DNA from 3 places in the Labrys sp. Lb11 genome. Region 3 is predicted to be linked to each of the others. Evidence: riboswitches for the same ligand, from Rfam matches in the RefSeq annotation. Region 3 holds a riboswitch; each other region holds the start of a gene.
What was found. Region 3 has a riboswitch for cobalamin ahead of AC27L4_RS00370 (DUF1636 family protein). Riboswitches for the same ligand answer to the same signal wherever they lie in the genome.
Positions count from the first base shown of each region.

Region 1: linked by a shared signal. The riboswitch ahead of metE (5-methyltetrahydropteroyltriglutamate--homocysteine S-methyltransferase) and the one ahead of AC27L4_RS00370 (DUF1636 family protein) in region 3 are both predicted to bind cobalamin.
Region 2: linked by a shared signal. The riboswitch ahead of bluB (5,6-dimethylbenzimidazole synthase) and the one ahead of AC27L4_RS00370 (DUF1636 family protein) in region 3 are both predicted to bind cobalamin.

Region 1 is NZ_BAAJOT010000006.1:207,711-211,982, reverse strand. Features, by position in the region: gene AC27L4_RS22940 (ABC transporter substrate-binding protein) at 1-1,265, shown strand, start outside; cobalamin riboswitch at 1,406-1,621, shown strand; gene metE (5-methyltetrahydropteroyltriglutamate--homocysteine S-methyltransferase) at 1,923-4,272, shown strand, end outside.
Region 2 is NZ_BAAJOT010000005.1:395,531-399,802, reverse strand. Features, by position in the region: gene AC27L4_RS20465 (agmatinase) at 1-219, opposite strand, end outside; gene gatB (Asp-tRNA(Asn)/Glu-tRNA(Gln) amidotransferase subunit GatB) at 232-1,704, opposite strand; gene bluB (5,6-dimethylbenzimidazole synthase) at 1,768-2,478, opposite strand; cobalamin riboswitch at 2,523-2,707, opposite strand; gene AC27L4_RS20450 (GNAT family N-acetyltransferase) at 2,891-3,448, shown strand; gene AC27L4_RS20445 (chorismate mutase) at 3,767-4,057, opposite strand; gene gatA (Asp-tRNA(Asn)/Glu-tRNA(Gln) amidotransferase subunit GatA) at 4,091-4,272, opposite strand, start outside.
Region 3 is NZ_BAAJOT010000001.1:71,195-75,466, reverse strand. Features, by position in the region: gene cobN (cobaltochelatase subunit CobN) at 1-238, opposite strand, end outside; gene cobW (cobalamin biosynthesis protein CobW) at 497-1,531, opposite strand; gene AC27L4_RS00370 (DUF1636 family protein) at 1,528-1,899, opposite strand; cobalamin riboswitch at 2,007-2,204, opposite strand; gene AC27L4_RS00365 (hypothetical protein) at 2,297-2,665, shown strand; gene cobU (bifunctional adenosylcobinamide kinase/adenosylcobinamide-phosphate guanylyltransferase) at 2,671-3,174, shown strand; gene cobO (cob(I)yrinic acid a,c-diamide adenosyltransferase) at 3,171-3,779, shown strand; gene AC27L4_RS00350 (hypothetical protein) at 3,987-4,268, opposite strand.

The DNA of each region.
Region 1 (4,272 bases), on a different contig from region 3:
CGCCGGACGGCCTCACCTACACCTTCAAGCTGCGCGAGGCGAAGTTCTCCGACGGTTCGCCGATCACCGCCGGGGACGCTGCCTTCACGATCCTGCGCATCCGCGACGACAAGGGCTCGCTGTGGAGCGATTCCTACAAGAACGTCGCCTCGGCCGAGGCCAAGGACGATCACACCCTGGTGGTGACGCTGAAGACGCGATCGGCGCCGTTCCTGTCGACGCTGGCCATGCCGGGCGTCTCGATCGTTTCCGAGAAGGCCGTGACCGCCAAGGGCGACGCCTATGCCGAGGAGCCGGTCTCCTCCGGCGCCTTCACGCTGAAGCAGTGGAGCCGCGGCGACCGGGTGGTGCTGGAGAAGAACCCGAACTTCTGGCAGGCCGACCGCGTCAAGCTCGACGGCGTGGAGTGGATCATCGTCTCCGACGACAACACCCGCATGCTCAAGGTCCAGGCCGGCGAGCTCGACGCCGCGATCTTCGTGCCGTTCTCGCGCGTCGCCGAGCTGCAGAAGGATCCGAACCTCACCATCCACCTCGATCCCTCGACGCGCGAGGACCATCTCCTGATCAACCATTCGCACGGCCTGCTGGCCAAGAAGGAGGTGCGCCAGGCGCTGGACTACGCCGTCGACAAGCAGGCGATCATCGACACGGTGATCTTCGGCCTCGGCGAGGTCGCCAACTCCTACGTCCCGAAGGGGGCCCTCTACTACAACGCCGCCAATCCGGCCCGACCCTACGACCCGGAGAAGGCCAAGGCGATGCTGGCCGAGGCCGGGGCCAAGGACCTGACGCTGACCTATGTGGTCAATGCCGGCAACGAGGTCGACGAGCAGATCTCGGTGCTGCTGCAGCAGCAGCTCGCCAAGGTCGGCGTCACCGTCAACATCCAGAAGGTCGACCCGGGCCAGAGCTGGAACATGCTGGTGGACGGCGCCTACGACATCTCGGTCAACTACTGGACCAACGACATCCTCGATCCCGACCAGAAGACCACCTTCGTGCTGGGCCATGACAGCAACAACAACTACATGACCCACTACAACAATCCGACGGTGAAGGCGTTGGTCGAAGAGGCGCGCAGCGAGCCGGACGCGGCCAAGCGCGCGGCCATGTACAAGCAGATCCAGGAGACCGCCAAGGAGGACGTCAACTGGATCGACCTCTATTACAGCCCCTATCGCAACGTCTCGCGCAAGACCATCCAGGGCTTCGACCAGAACCCGCTCGGCCGCTTCTTCCTGGAGGATACGGTCAAGGATTGACCGGAGCACGGACAAGACCGACCGCCACGGCCCGCCGGAGAGCCCCTCCGGCGGGCCGTCTTGCTTGCGATCCCTCCCAAATTTCATATGTCAATATAAAGATGCGTTTATATCATACTTGACGCTTTGCCGTCCCCGTGCTCCATTGCCGCCGTCGAGGTTCTCCATGCGGGCCGTCCGCATGGAGCCAAGAGGGAATCCGGTGAGCCGCGAGGCAAGGCCGGGGCTGCCCCCGCAACTGTGAGCGGAGAGCCGCTGTCCGAACAGGCCACTGCCGTCCGGGATCGGAGGGTGGGAAGGCGGGACAGGGGCGACGACCCGCGAGCCAGGAGACCTGCCTCGACGGTCCTGACGTCCTCGGGCGGGGTGCCCCGGTGGTCGCGTGGCATGGCTGCGTCCGATCGGCAGGCTCTCCCGAACCCGCCGGCACCCGTGACTGCCTGCGCGCATCCGCTCGGCCTTTGCCCCCAAGAATTTGGGGTCTGCCGATGTCCAACTCCCATCTGCTGAAATCCACGCTCGATCCTCCGCGCCGCTGCTCCGCGTCCGGCCGACGATGCCGGCGCCCAGGCCGGCCATAGCCGGCCACGCCGCCTCCCCTTCCCAGTCCATCAGCGAGCCGGCGCCGTCCTGCGGCGGCCGGCCGAAGGATCACGCATGTCCATTCCCGTCAGCACCCTGGGCGCCCCGCGCATCGGCCCCCGCCGCGAACTCAAGACCGCCCTGGAATCCCACTGGGCCGGCGCCACCGACGCCGCCGCCCTGCGGGAAACGGCGGCGCGGCTGCGCGCCGCCAACTGGGGCCGCCAGAGCGCCCTCGGCGTCACCCATATCCCCTCCAACGACTTCTCGCTCTACGATCAGGTCCTCGACACCACCGCCATGGTCGGCGCCGTGCCCGAGCCCTATGGCTGGCGGGGCGGCCCGGTGCCGCTGGAGACCTATTTCGCCATGGCCCGCGGCAGCCACGCCGAGGCGCATGCGGCGGACTGCGGCCATCACCACCCCGGAGCCGGCCAGCCCGCCCTGGAGATGACGAAGTGGTTCGACACCAACTACCACTACATGGTGCCGGAGTTCCGCCGCGGACAGAGCTTCGAGCTGGCCTCGACGAAGCCGGTGGACGAGTTCCTCGAAGCCAGGCGCCTCGGCATCCCGACCCAACCCGTGCTGATCGGCCCGGTGACCTATCTCCTGCTCGGCAAGAGCCGGGACGCCTCGCTCTCGCCGCTGTCCCTGCTGCCGGGCCTGCTGCCCGTCTACGCCGAGGTGCTGTCGCGCCTCGCGGCCGCGGGCGCCGACTGGGTGCAGATCGACGAGCCCTGCCTCGTGCTCGACTCCAGCCCGGCGGTGCAGGCGGCGATGCGGATCGCCTATGACGCCCTGGCCGTGGCGGCGCCGCGGCTGAGGATCATGCTCACCACCTATTTCGGCGGCCTCGGCGACAATCTCGACCTTGCCCTCGGCCTCCCCGTGGCCGGCTTGCATCTCGACCTCGTGCGGGCGCCGGAGCAGCTCGACGCCGCCATCCGCAAGGCGCCCGAAGGCCTGGTGCTGTCGCTGGGGGCAATCGACGGGCGCAATGTCTGGCGCTCCGATCTCAACGGCCTGCTCGACCGCCTGGAGCCGGCGGTGCAGCAGCTCGGCGCCCATCGCGTCGTGCTGGCGCCCTCCTGCTCGCTGCTGCACGTGCCGCTCGACCTCGCCCTCGAAACCGACCTCGATCCGGAGCTGGCGAGCTGGCTCGCCTTCGCCGTCCAGAAGATCGGCGAGCTCGCGGTGCTGTCGCGGGCGTTGGTCGACGGCCGCGGCGCCGCCGCCGGCGAGCTCGCCCTCTCCGACGCGGCCCGGGCGTCCCGATCCTCGTCGCCGCGCATCCACGACCCGGCGGTCGCCGGGCGGATCGCCGCCGTCAAGCCCGCCATGGCGCGGCGCCAGCACCCCTACGCCCTGCGGCGCCGGACCCAGGAATGGCTCGGCCTGCCGGCCTTCCCGACCACCACCATCGGCTCCTTCCCGCAGACCGGAGACGTCCGCAAGGCGCGCGCCGCCCACGCCAAGGGAGTGATGGACGATGCCGGCTACCGCGCCTTCCTGCGCGAGGAAACCGCGCGGGCGGTACGCTGGCAGGAGGAGATTGGCCTTGACGTCCTCGTGCACGGCGAGTTCGAGCGCAACGACATGGTCCAGTACTTCGGCGAGCAGCTCGTCGGCTTCGCCTTCACCCGGCACGGCTGGGTGCAGAGCTACGGATCGCGCTGCGTGCGCCCGCCGATCATCTACGGCGACGTGTCGCGGCCGCAGCCGATGACGGTGGAATGGTCGGCCTATGCCCAGTCGCTGACGCCGCGGCCGATGAAGGGCATGCTCACCGGCCCGGTCACCGTGCTGCAATGGTCCTTCGTGCGCGACGACCTGCGGCGCGACGAGGTCTGCCGGCAGATCGCCCTGGCGCTGCGCGACGAGGTCCACGACCTGGAGCAGGCGGGCATCCGCATCATCCAGATCGACGAGCCGGCGATCCGCGAGGGGCTGCCGCTGCGCCGCCGCGACCGCAAGGCCTATCTGGACTGGGCGGTGGAATGCTTCCGGCTCGCCTCCTCGGGCGTGGACGATGCGACGCAGATCCACACCCACATGTGCTACTCGGAGTTCAACGACATCATCGACGCCGTCGGAGCCATGGATGCGGACGTGATCTCGATCGAGACCGCCCGCTCCAACATGGAGCTGCTCGACGCCTTCGCCGCCTATCGCTACCCCAACGAGATCGGCCCCGGCGTCTATGACATCCACTCGCCGCGCTGCCCGAGCGTGGAGGAGATGACGGCGCTGCTCCGCAAGGCGGCCGAGCGCCTGTCCGAGGGCCAGATCTGGGTGAACCCCGATTGCGGCCTGAAGACCCGGCGCTGGGAGGAGGTGCGCCCGGCCATCGCCAACATGGTCGCCGCCGCCCGCCTGCTGCGCGGCCAGGCCGCGACGCGGCGGGACGAGGCCGCGGCGATGT
Region 2 (4,272 bases), on a different contig from region 3:
GCCGTCGAACAGGGGACCGTCGAGATCGAAGTCCCAATGCTCGACGAGGCCCGCGTCGACCTGGCTGGCGGCACGGATGGCGTCGGGCGCGAGGGCATAGCCGCTGCTGTCCCTGGCGGGATAGGTGCTGCCGTGGCCGGCCCCGAAGAGCACGATCCGGGGTGCGCGCCCGCCGTCGAGGCGGGCGGGAAACCCCAGGAAGGTGAGGGCAAGGGTCATTGGGAAGGCGGCTCAGATGCCGAGCTTGCTCTTCAGCAGGTCGTTGACGGCCCCCGGCGCCGCCTTGCCGCCCGTCTGCTTCATGACCTGGCCGACGAACCAGCCGAGCATGGTGGGCTTCGCCTTCACCTGCTCGACCTTGTCGGGGTTGGCGGCGATCACCGCATCGACCGCCGCCTCGATCGCGCCGGTGTCGGTGACCTGCTTCATGCCGCGAGCCTCGACCAGGGTGCGCGGGTCGCCGCCCTCGCTCCAGACGATCTCGAACAGGTCCTTGGCGATCTTGCCGGAGATCGTGCCTTCGCCGATCAGGTCGACGATGCCGCCGAGCTGCGCCGCCGAGACCGGCGAAGAGGCGATGTCCTTGCCTTCCTTGTTCAGACGGCCGAACAGCTCGTTGATCACCCAGTTGGCCGCCGCCTTGCCGTCGCGGCCCCTGGCCACGGCTTCGAAGAAGTCAGCCGATTCGCGCTCGGCCACCAGCACGCCGGCGTCATAGGGCGACAGGCCGTAATCGGCGATGAAGCGCGCCTTCTTGGCATCCGGAAGTTCGGGCAGGTCCTTGGCCAGCGCGTCGACATAGGCCTGGTCGAACTCGAGCGGCAACAGGTCGGGGTCGGGGAAGTAGCGATAGTCGTGCGCTTCCTCCTTCGAACGCATGGAGCGCGTCTCGCCCTTGCCGGGATCGTAGAGGCGCGTCTCCTGCTCGATGACGCCGCCATCCTCGAGGATGGCGATCTGGCGGCGCGCCTCGGTCTCGATCGCCTGGCCGATGAAGCGGATCGAGTTGACGTTCTTGATCTCGCAGCGCGTGCCGAAGGGCTCGCCCGGCCGGCGCACGGAGACGTTGACGTCGGCGCGCAGGTTGCCCTTGTCCATGTCGCCGTCGCAGGTGCCGAGATAGCGCAGGATGGTGCGCAGCTTGGTCACATAGGCGCGCGCCTGGTCGGACGAGCGCAGGTCCGGCTTGGAGACGATCTCCATCAGCGCCACGCCCGAACGGTTCAGGTCGACGAAGGACATCGAGGGGTGCTGGTCGTGCAGCGACTTGCCGGCGTCCTGCTCCAGGTGCAGACGCTCGATGCCGACCGTCAGCGTCTCGCCCGTCTCCGGCACCTCGACGACAATGGTGCCCTCGCCGACGATCGGCTGCTTGTACTGGCTGATCTGGTAGCCCTGCGGCAGATCCGGGTAGAAGTAGTTCTTCCGGTCGAACACCGACCTGTGGTTGATCTGCGCCTTGAGGCCGAGGCCGGTGCGGATCGCCTGGCGCACGCATTCCTCGTTGATCACCGGCAGCATGCCGGGCATGGCAGCGTCGACCAGCGAGACATGGCTGTTGGGCTCGGCGCCGAAACCGGTGGAGGCGCCCGAAAACAGCTTCGCCTCGGAGGTGACCTGGGCGTGGACCTCCAGGCCGATGACCAGTTCCCAGTCGCCGGTGGCGCCCTTGATGATCTTCTTGGGGTCGACGGCGGCGGTCATGGCGGGGCTCCGGACGGCGGGATCGAATGCTGGGCTTCCGAATAGAGGGTCGTGGGCTGCCTATCAAGTTTCAGCCGCCGGCGCCTGCCCCCAGCCGTCCTCGAACACCAGCTCATCGAGCGGCAGCCGCCGGGCCCAGCGCTTCGCCTCCAGCTCCGGCCGCTCGTAGAGCCGGTCGACATAGCCGACGCAGAGATAGGCGACGATGACGATGCCGGCGGGGATGCGCAGGATCGCCCGCATCCGCGCCTCCTCGAAGATCGAGACCCAGCCGACGCCGATGCCCTCGGCCCGGGCCGCCAGCCAGAGGTTCTGCACGGCGCAGGCGGTGGAATGGAGATCCATGTCGCGATTGTGGGTGCGGCCGAGCACCGCCGGCCCGCCGCGGGAGCGGTCGCAGGTGACGCAGATGTTGAGCGGCGCGGCCCGGATGCCTTCCAGCTTCAGCGAGCGGTAGAGCGCCGCGCGCTCGCCGGTGAACAGCGAGGCGGCCTCGGCGTTGGCCGCCTCGAACGCCCGGCGCACCTCCTCCTTCACCGCTTCCGAGCGGATGAGCAGGAAGTTCCACGGCTGCATCAGGCCGACCGACGGCGCATGATGCGCCGCCTCCAGCAGCCGCCGGACGACGTCGCCGGGGATCGGCCGCGGCAGGAACGGGCCGCGCACGTCGCGGCGCGTCTCGATCGCCCGATAGAGCGCGGCGCGCTCGCCTTCGCTGAACGGACCGGCCGCGACGAGACCGGCGTCGATCGGATCGGAAACAGGTTCGGGCATCGGTCTCCCCACCATGCCGGATCGCCCGTTCCGCCGTCCGTGCGGAAAGAGCTTGCCGTCTGGCCGGTCTTCCGACTCCGGATCCTCCCGTTCCGGCGCCTTCCCGGCCCTGCGGCCAGTGGCGTCATCCTGCCGGAACAGTCCCCGTCACGGCGTTGGGCACGTCGCGGATTGGCACCGCGTTCCCGATTCTCCCGCATGCGCGGGCACCAGACGCAGCAGCGATAGCGCAGGTGCAGCCCCGCCGGCAAGGCGCCGCTTGCGATCCGCCCGCCAGCCGGCATTGTGGGGGCAAGCAGCCTGTCGTGGCTTTCGCCACGCTTGATTTGCATTTTTCAATGCAGAATCAAGGCTGCGCAGACTCACACGTGCAAGCAGGTCCGCGAGAACCTGCCTTGCCTGGATGCCCCCGATGCCCCCACACCCCGACCGCCCCGATCGCATCCCCACGCTCGCCACCGAGCGCCTGACCCTGCGCGGCCACGGCATCGGCGACTTCGACGCCATGGCCGCGCTGTGGGCGGATCCGGAGGTCACGCGCCACATCGGCGGCCGTCCTCTGACCCGGGAAGAGGCCTGGGGACGCCTCCTGCGCTATGCCGGACTGTGGTCCTTGCTCGGCTACGGCTACTGGGCCATCGTCGAGACGGCATCCGGCCGCTTCGTCGGCGAGGCCGGGTTCGCCGATTTCCGGCGGGAGATCGAGCCGCCGCTCGACGGCATCCCCGAAGCGGGCTGGATCCTGGCGTCCTGGGCCCAGGGCCGGGGGTTCGGGACCGAGGCCCTGCACGCGATGCTGGCCTGGGGCGAGGCGTATTTCGGGCCGGTGCGCAGCGCCTGCCTGATCGCCCCGGAGAACCTGCGCTCGATCCGCCTGGCGCGGCGGTGCGGCTATCGGGTGGCCTCGCCGGCCGCCTACAAGGGCCAGTCCCTGCTCCTGCTCCGGCACGAAGCCGGCGCCCAGATGTGATGCTGCTGTGCAACAGGCCGTGCGCGACCTTGGATGCGGCGCGATGCCCCCCTTGCGATTCGAGAGAATCGCCGGCACGTTCGAGGCGTCGTCAACCAGCGAAAGGAGGTGATCCAGTGTCTCATCGGTGTGAAGTCCGGTCCTCGGCGCTCTGGATCCTCACTCTGCGCGAGGTCCGCGGCGCCTGACGCCGGTTGGCCGTCAAGGCCGGACCAGACCCGAATTTTCAAGCAAGCCCAGAGGCGGAACGCACGGCGTTTCGCCTCTGTTGCGTTCCGGGGGCCGGGCAAGCCGCCCCGATGGCAGCCGGTGGCGGCCCTATTCGCCGAGATGCTCGGCCTCGTAGCGGCAGATCCAGTCGATCAGATTGCGCCACACGGCTTCGGCCAGATCCGGCGGCAGCCCCCGGGCCTGCGCCAGGCCGCGGACATGGGCGACCACGTCCTCCACCCGATCGGGAATGAGCGCCGGCAGGTTCTCGCGCGCCTTCACGGCGATGACCCGCTCGACGATGCCCATGCGCTCGGCCAGCAGGGCGACCAGGCCGCCATCGATCCGGTCGATCTCCCGGCGCAGATCCGCCAGCGTATCGGCGCGCTCAGCCGCCACGGCGGCGCGCCCTGCCCTGCCGGAGGGCGCCCATCACGCCCACCACGCCTTCGGCCGCGGCAGCGGCCCTGCCGCCTGCTCGATCACCTCGCCGAGGGCGAACAGGGTCTCCTCGTCGAAGGCCCGGCCGATCAGCTGCAGGCCGAGCGGCAGGCCGTCGGCCGACAGGCCCGCGGGCACGGCCAGGCCGGGCAGGCCGGCCATGTTCACGGTCA
Region 3 (4,272 bases):
GGCGCACCAGGATGGCGCGCGCATGACGGCAGACGCTCTCGACATAGAGGTCGACCGACATCGGGTGACGCAGCCTGGCGAGCGGCGCCACGCGCAGCCCTTCCAGGCCGCCGGCGGCGGCCAGCGCCAGATCGCTGTCGGTGAAGGACAGGAAGACGACGTCGCCCGGCGCCTGGCCGAGATCGACCGCCGCCTCGGCGGCGTCGAGCGAGCGCGTGTCCTGCGGGAGAAGATGCATCGTGTCCTACCGCACCAGCGCGACCTGCCGGCCCCCGGCACAGCCGCGGCCTGGCGCCGCCCGGGAAAAGAGCCTTCGGGGAGAAGGGGCAGCCGGCCGTGCCGAGCGCCTGCCCCGAAGCGACGCGCCCTGTCCCAAACGGCCCGGCGGCGCGCCGCAACCGTGTCGGGGCAAGGCTTCGACGGCAATCCGGACGTGTCGCGACGCCCTCCGGTCCGTCCGATCTGCGCAGCGGATCATGCCGCGATCATACACCCGCTAGGCAGCCAGCGCCCGCTCGATCGCGGCTCGGTCGAGCCCCTTCTCGCCGATCACCACGATGCGGCCGGCGCGGGGCTCGCCGGGGCCCCAAGCCCGGTCGAAATGGTGGGAGAAGCGGGCGCCGACCCCCTGGACCAGCAGGCGCATCGGCTTGCCGTCGACGGCGACGAAGCCCTTCATGCGCAGGATGTCGTGGGTTTCCGCCGCGGCCTTGAGCCGGGCCACCAGCGCCTCCGGCTCGGCCACGGCCGGCAGGTCGACGACGAAGGTGTCGAAATCGTCGTGGTCGTGCTCGGGCTCGGCGTCGTGGTGCGAGGGACGGGCGGCGAGGTCGTCCTCGGCCGCGGCAGCGAGGCCGAGCAGCACGGCGGCGTCGATGCGCCCCTGGACGGTCTTCACCACCTTCACGGCGCGCGGCACGGTGCGGACGATATCGGCGGAGACGGTGGCCGCCTCCTCGGCGCTGAGCAGGTCGCCCTTGTTGAGCACCACCAGGTCGGCGCACAGGAGCTGGTCCTCGTAGACCTCCTCCAGCGGGTTGTCGTGGTCGAGCGCGGCATCGCCCTCGGCCCGACGCTTCAGTTCCTCCGGATCGTCGGCGAAACGTCCGGCCGCCACGGCCGCGCCGTCGACCACGGCCACCACGCCGTCGACGGTGACGCGCGAGCGCACCGCCGGCCAGTTGAAGGCCTTGACCAGCGGCTTGGGCAGCGCCAATCCCGATGTCTCGATGACGATATGCTCGGGCCGCTCGGGCCGGTCGAGCAGCGCCTCCAGCGCCGGCACGAAATCGTCGGCCACGGTGCAGCAGATGCAGCCGTTCGACAGTTCGACGATGTTCTCGGCCGGGCAGCTCTCGATGCCGCAGCCCTTGAGGATCTCGCCGTCGACTCCGACATCGCCGAACTCGTTGACGATCAGGGCGAGGCGCCGGCCGTTCGCCGTCTCCAGGAGGTGGCGGATCAGCGTGGTCTTGCCGGCGCCGAGGAAGCCGGTGACGATGGTGCAGGGAACCTTTTGCAGCGTGCTCATTCGGCAGCGTCCTTGAGGAAGGGATGGGGCGGGATGCGGGCGACCATGCCGCGCTTGAACGGTTCGGGCCGGCCGCGCCAGGGCATCAGCCCGTCGGTGGAGGCGGCGAGCAGGCCGGCGGCGGCCAGTATGTCGGGGCCGGCGTCCGGCGTGAGGTCGCCGAACACATAGGTCCAGGCGCCGGGCGCGGTCAGGGAAACGGTGCAGGCGCGGCGGCAATTGCCGAGGCACTCGACCGGGTTGAGCTGCATGGCGGCGGGTATCGTCTCGGCCAGCGCCTGGTGCAGCCGTGCCCCGGAGCGCGGCGCGGTGGGATCGTCGCCCTCGCGCCGGCAGGTGACGCAGACATGAATCACGACGTCCCGCATCGGCCGGGCCTTGCGCCTTTCCTTGCGCCGCGGCGCGGCACGGGGCGCGGTTGCAGCCGCCGCGACGGCGGCAGCCCGGCACCGGTTGCTTCCGGGGCGCCCCGCCCGGACCGGCATGCGCAACGGCAGGTCTCCTGGCTCGCGGGTCGCCGCGACGCGCCGCCTTCCCGGAGATGGCTCCAGTGGCCTCCTGGCGCGCCGCTCGCCGCTCACAGTTGCGGGGGCAGCCGCGGACTGGGGGCCGGAGCCCCGCACCGCATTCCCTTTTGACTCTCGGACGAGAGACCGTCTGGATCGGACTAAAGGACTGTGCGACAAGCCTTGTCAATCGCACAGGCGACGCAGGCTTGCCTCGGCCGGCAGGCGGCGCAGCCATGCACGGCACGGGACAACGGACATGAGCGGCGAGGAAAAGCCGGAGGCCGCCGACAGGCCGGAGCGCATCGATTCCACCTTCCGGAACGGCTCGGTGACCGCGATCGGCGTGGTCGTCGGCTTCTCCCTCGGCTTCCTCAGCAACTGGGCCTCGCAGCCGGGCGACTGGAACTGGCTCGACATCGCGGCCGTGATCCTGATCTGCATCGGCCTCGGCCTGCAGATCCGGGCGCTGGCCGGCATGCTCTATGTCAGCTCGCTCGATCTTGCGATCTATGACCGGCTGATCCGCTTCTTCCTGGCCGGCGTCATCCTGGTGGCGATCGGCGTCGGCATCGCCATCTTCGCCGACGTGCTCGGCTTCAACGTCACCGCGCTGCACAAGCCGTGACCGCCCTGCCCGATCGCCTCACCCTGGTCATCGGCGGCGCCCGTTCCGGCAAGAGCGCGCATGCCGAGGCGCTGATCGGCCGCCTGCCCCCGCCCTGGACCTATATCGCCACGGCGCAGGCCTTCGACGCGGAGATGCACGAGCGCATCGCCGAGCACCGGCGCCGGCGCGACGGGCGCTGGGTCACCGAGGAGGCGCCGCTCGAGCTCGCCGCCGCCCTGGCCGCGGCGCCGGGCCCGGTGCTGGTCGACTGCCTGACGCTCTGGCTCACCAACCTGATGCTGGCCGAACAGGCGCTCGAGCCGGCTTTCTCCGGGCTCGAGGCGGCCCTGGCCGCTGCCGCCCATCCCGTGGTCCTGGTGTCGAACGAGGTCGGCCTCGGCGTCGTGCCGGACAACGCCCTGGCCCGCGCCTTCCGCGACGAGGCCGGGCGGCTCAACCAGCGGGTGGCACGGCAGGCCGACCGCGTGCTGTTCATGGTCTCCGGCCTGCCGATGGTGGTGAAATGAGCGAAGCGGACGACGGGGCCCGCCACAAGGCGAAGATGGCCAAGCGCAAGGCGGTGCAGGACGCGGAAGTGGCCTCCAAGACCCTCGAGAAGGGGCTGCTGATCGTCCATACCGGAGCCGGCAAGGGCAAGTCGACCGCCGCCTTCGGCCTCATGCTGCGCGCCCTCGGCCATGGCTGGCGCGTCGGCGTGGTGCAGTTCATCAAGGGCGCCTGGTCGACCGGCGAGCGGGCCGCGCTGGAGCGCTTCTCCGACCTCGTCACCTGGAAGACCATGGGCGAGGGCTTCACCTGGGAGACGCAGGACCGCGAGCGCGACGTGGCTGCGGCCGGGCGCGCCTGGACCGAGGCGCAGGCGATGATGGCCGATCCGGACATCCGTCTCCTCGTGCTCGACGAGCTCAACATCGCCCTGCGCTACGACTATCTGCCGCTGGCGGCGGTGGTAGCGGCGCTGGCGGCGCGCCGGCCTGACCTGCACGTCGTCGTCACCGGCCGCAACGCCAAGCCGGAACTGATCGCCGCGGCGGACCTGGTGACCGAAATGACGCTGGTGAAGCACCATTTCGCCGCCGGTGTGAAGGCGCAGCAGGGCGTGGAGTTCTGACCGGGACGGGCGGGCGCCGACCGCGGGTCGGCCGAGAGCACGCTGGCCGTGGCCGTGCGTGACGTGGTCCATGAGTTCGGCAGCGTCCAGGGCGACAGGATCGACGTCTCCGCCGTCGACGCCGATGGCGGTGCGTCCGGCGATCAGGCCTTCGTCTTCATCGGCCAGGCCAGCTTCACCCATGGAGCCGGCGAGTCGCTCCGCATGTCACCGGCGACGCTTGAAGCGAAATTGCCACAGCAGCCCGGCGGTGATCGCGACTGCGCCAATCGTGGCGGGAAACGCGTACTCGCCCCATGCACCCCACCAAATCAAGGCTGCAAGTGTGAATCCGGCAACCGATATGAAAGCGACGATCGCGCTTGGTTTCAGGTAAGCCCATGGCCTGGGATAGCCAGCCCGATTTGCGAACGTATCGAAGGCCATGCGATAGATGCCGACGACGATTGCGATGATGAATATCACCTCATAACCGAGGGAGTGATCCATCGTT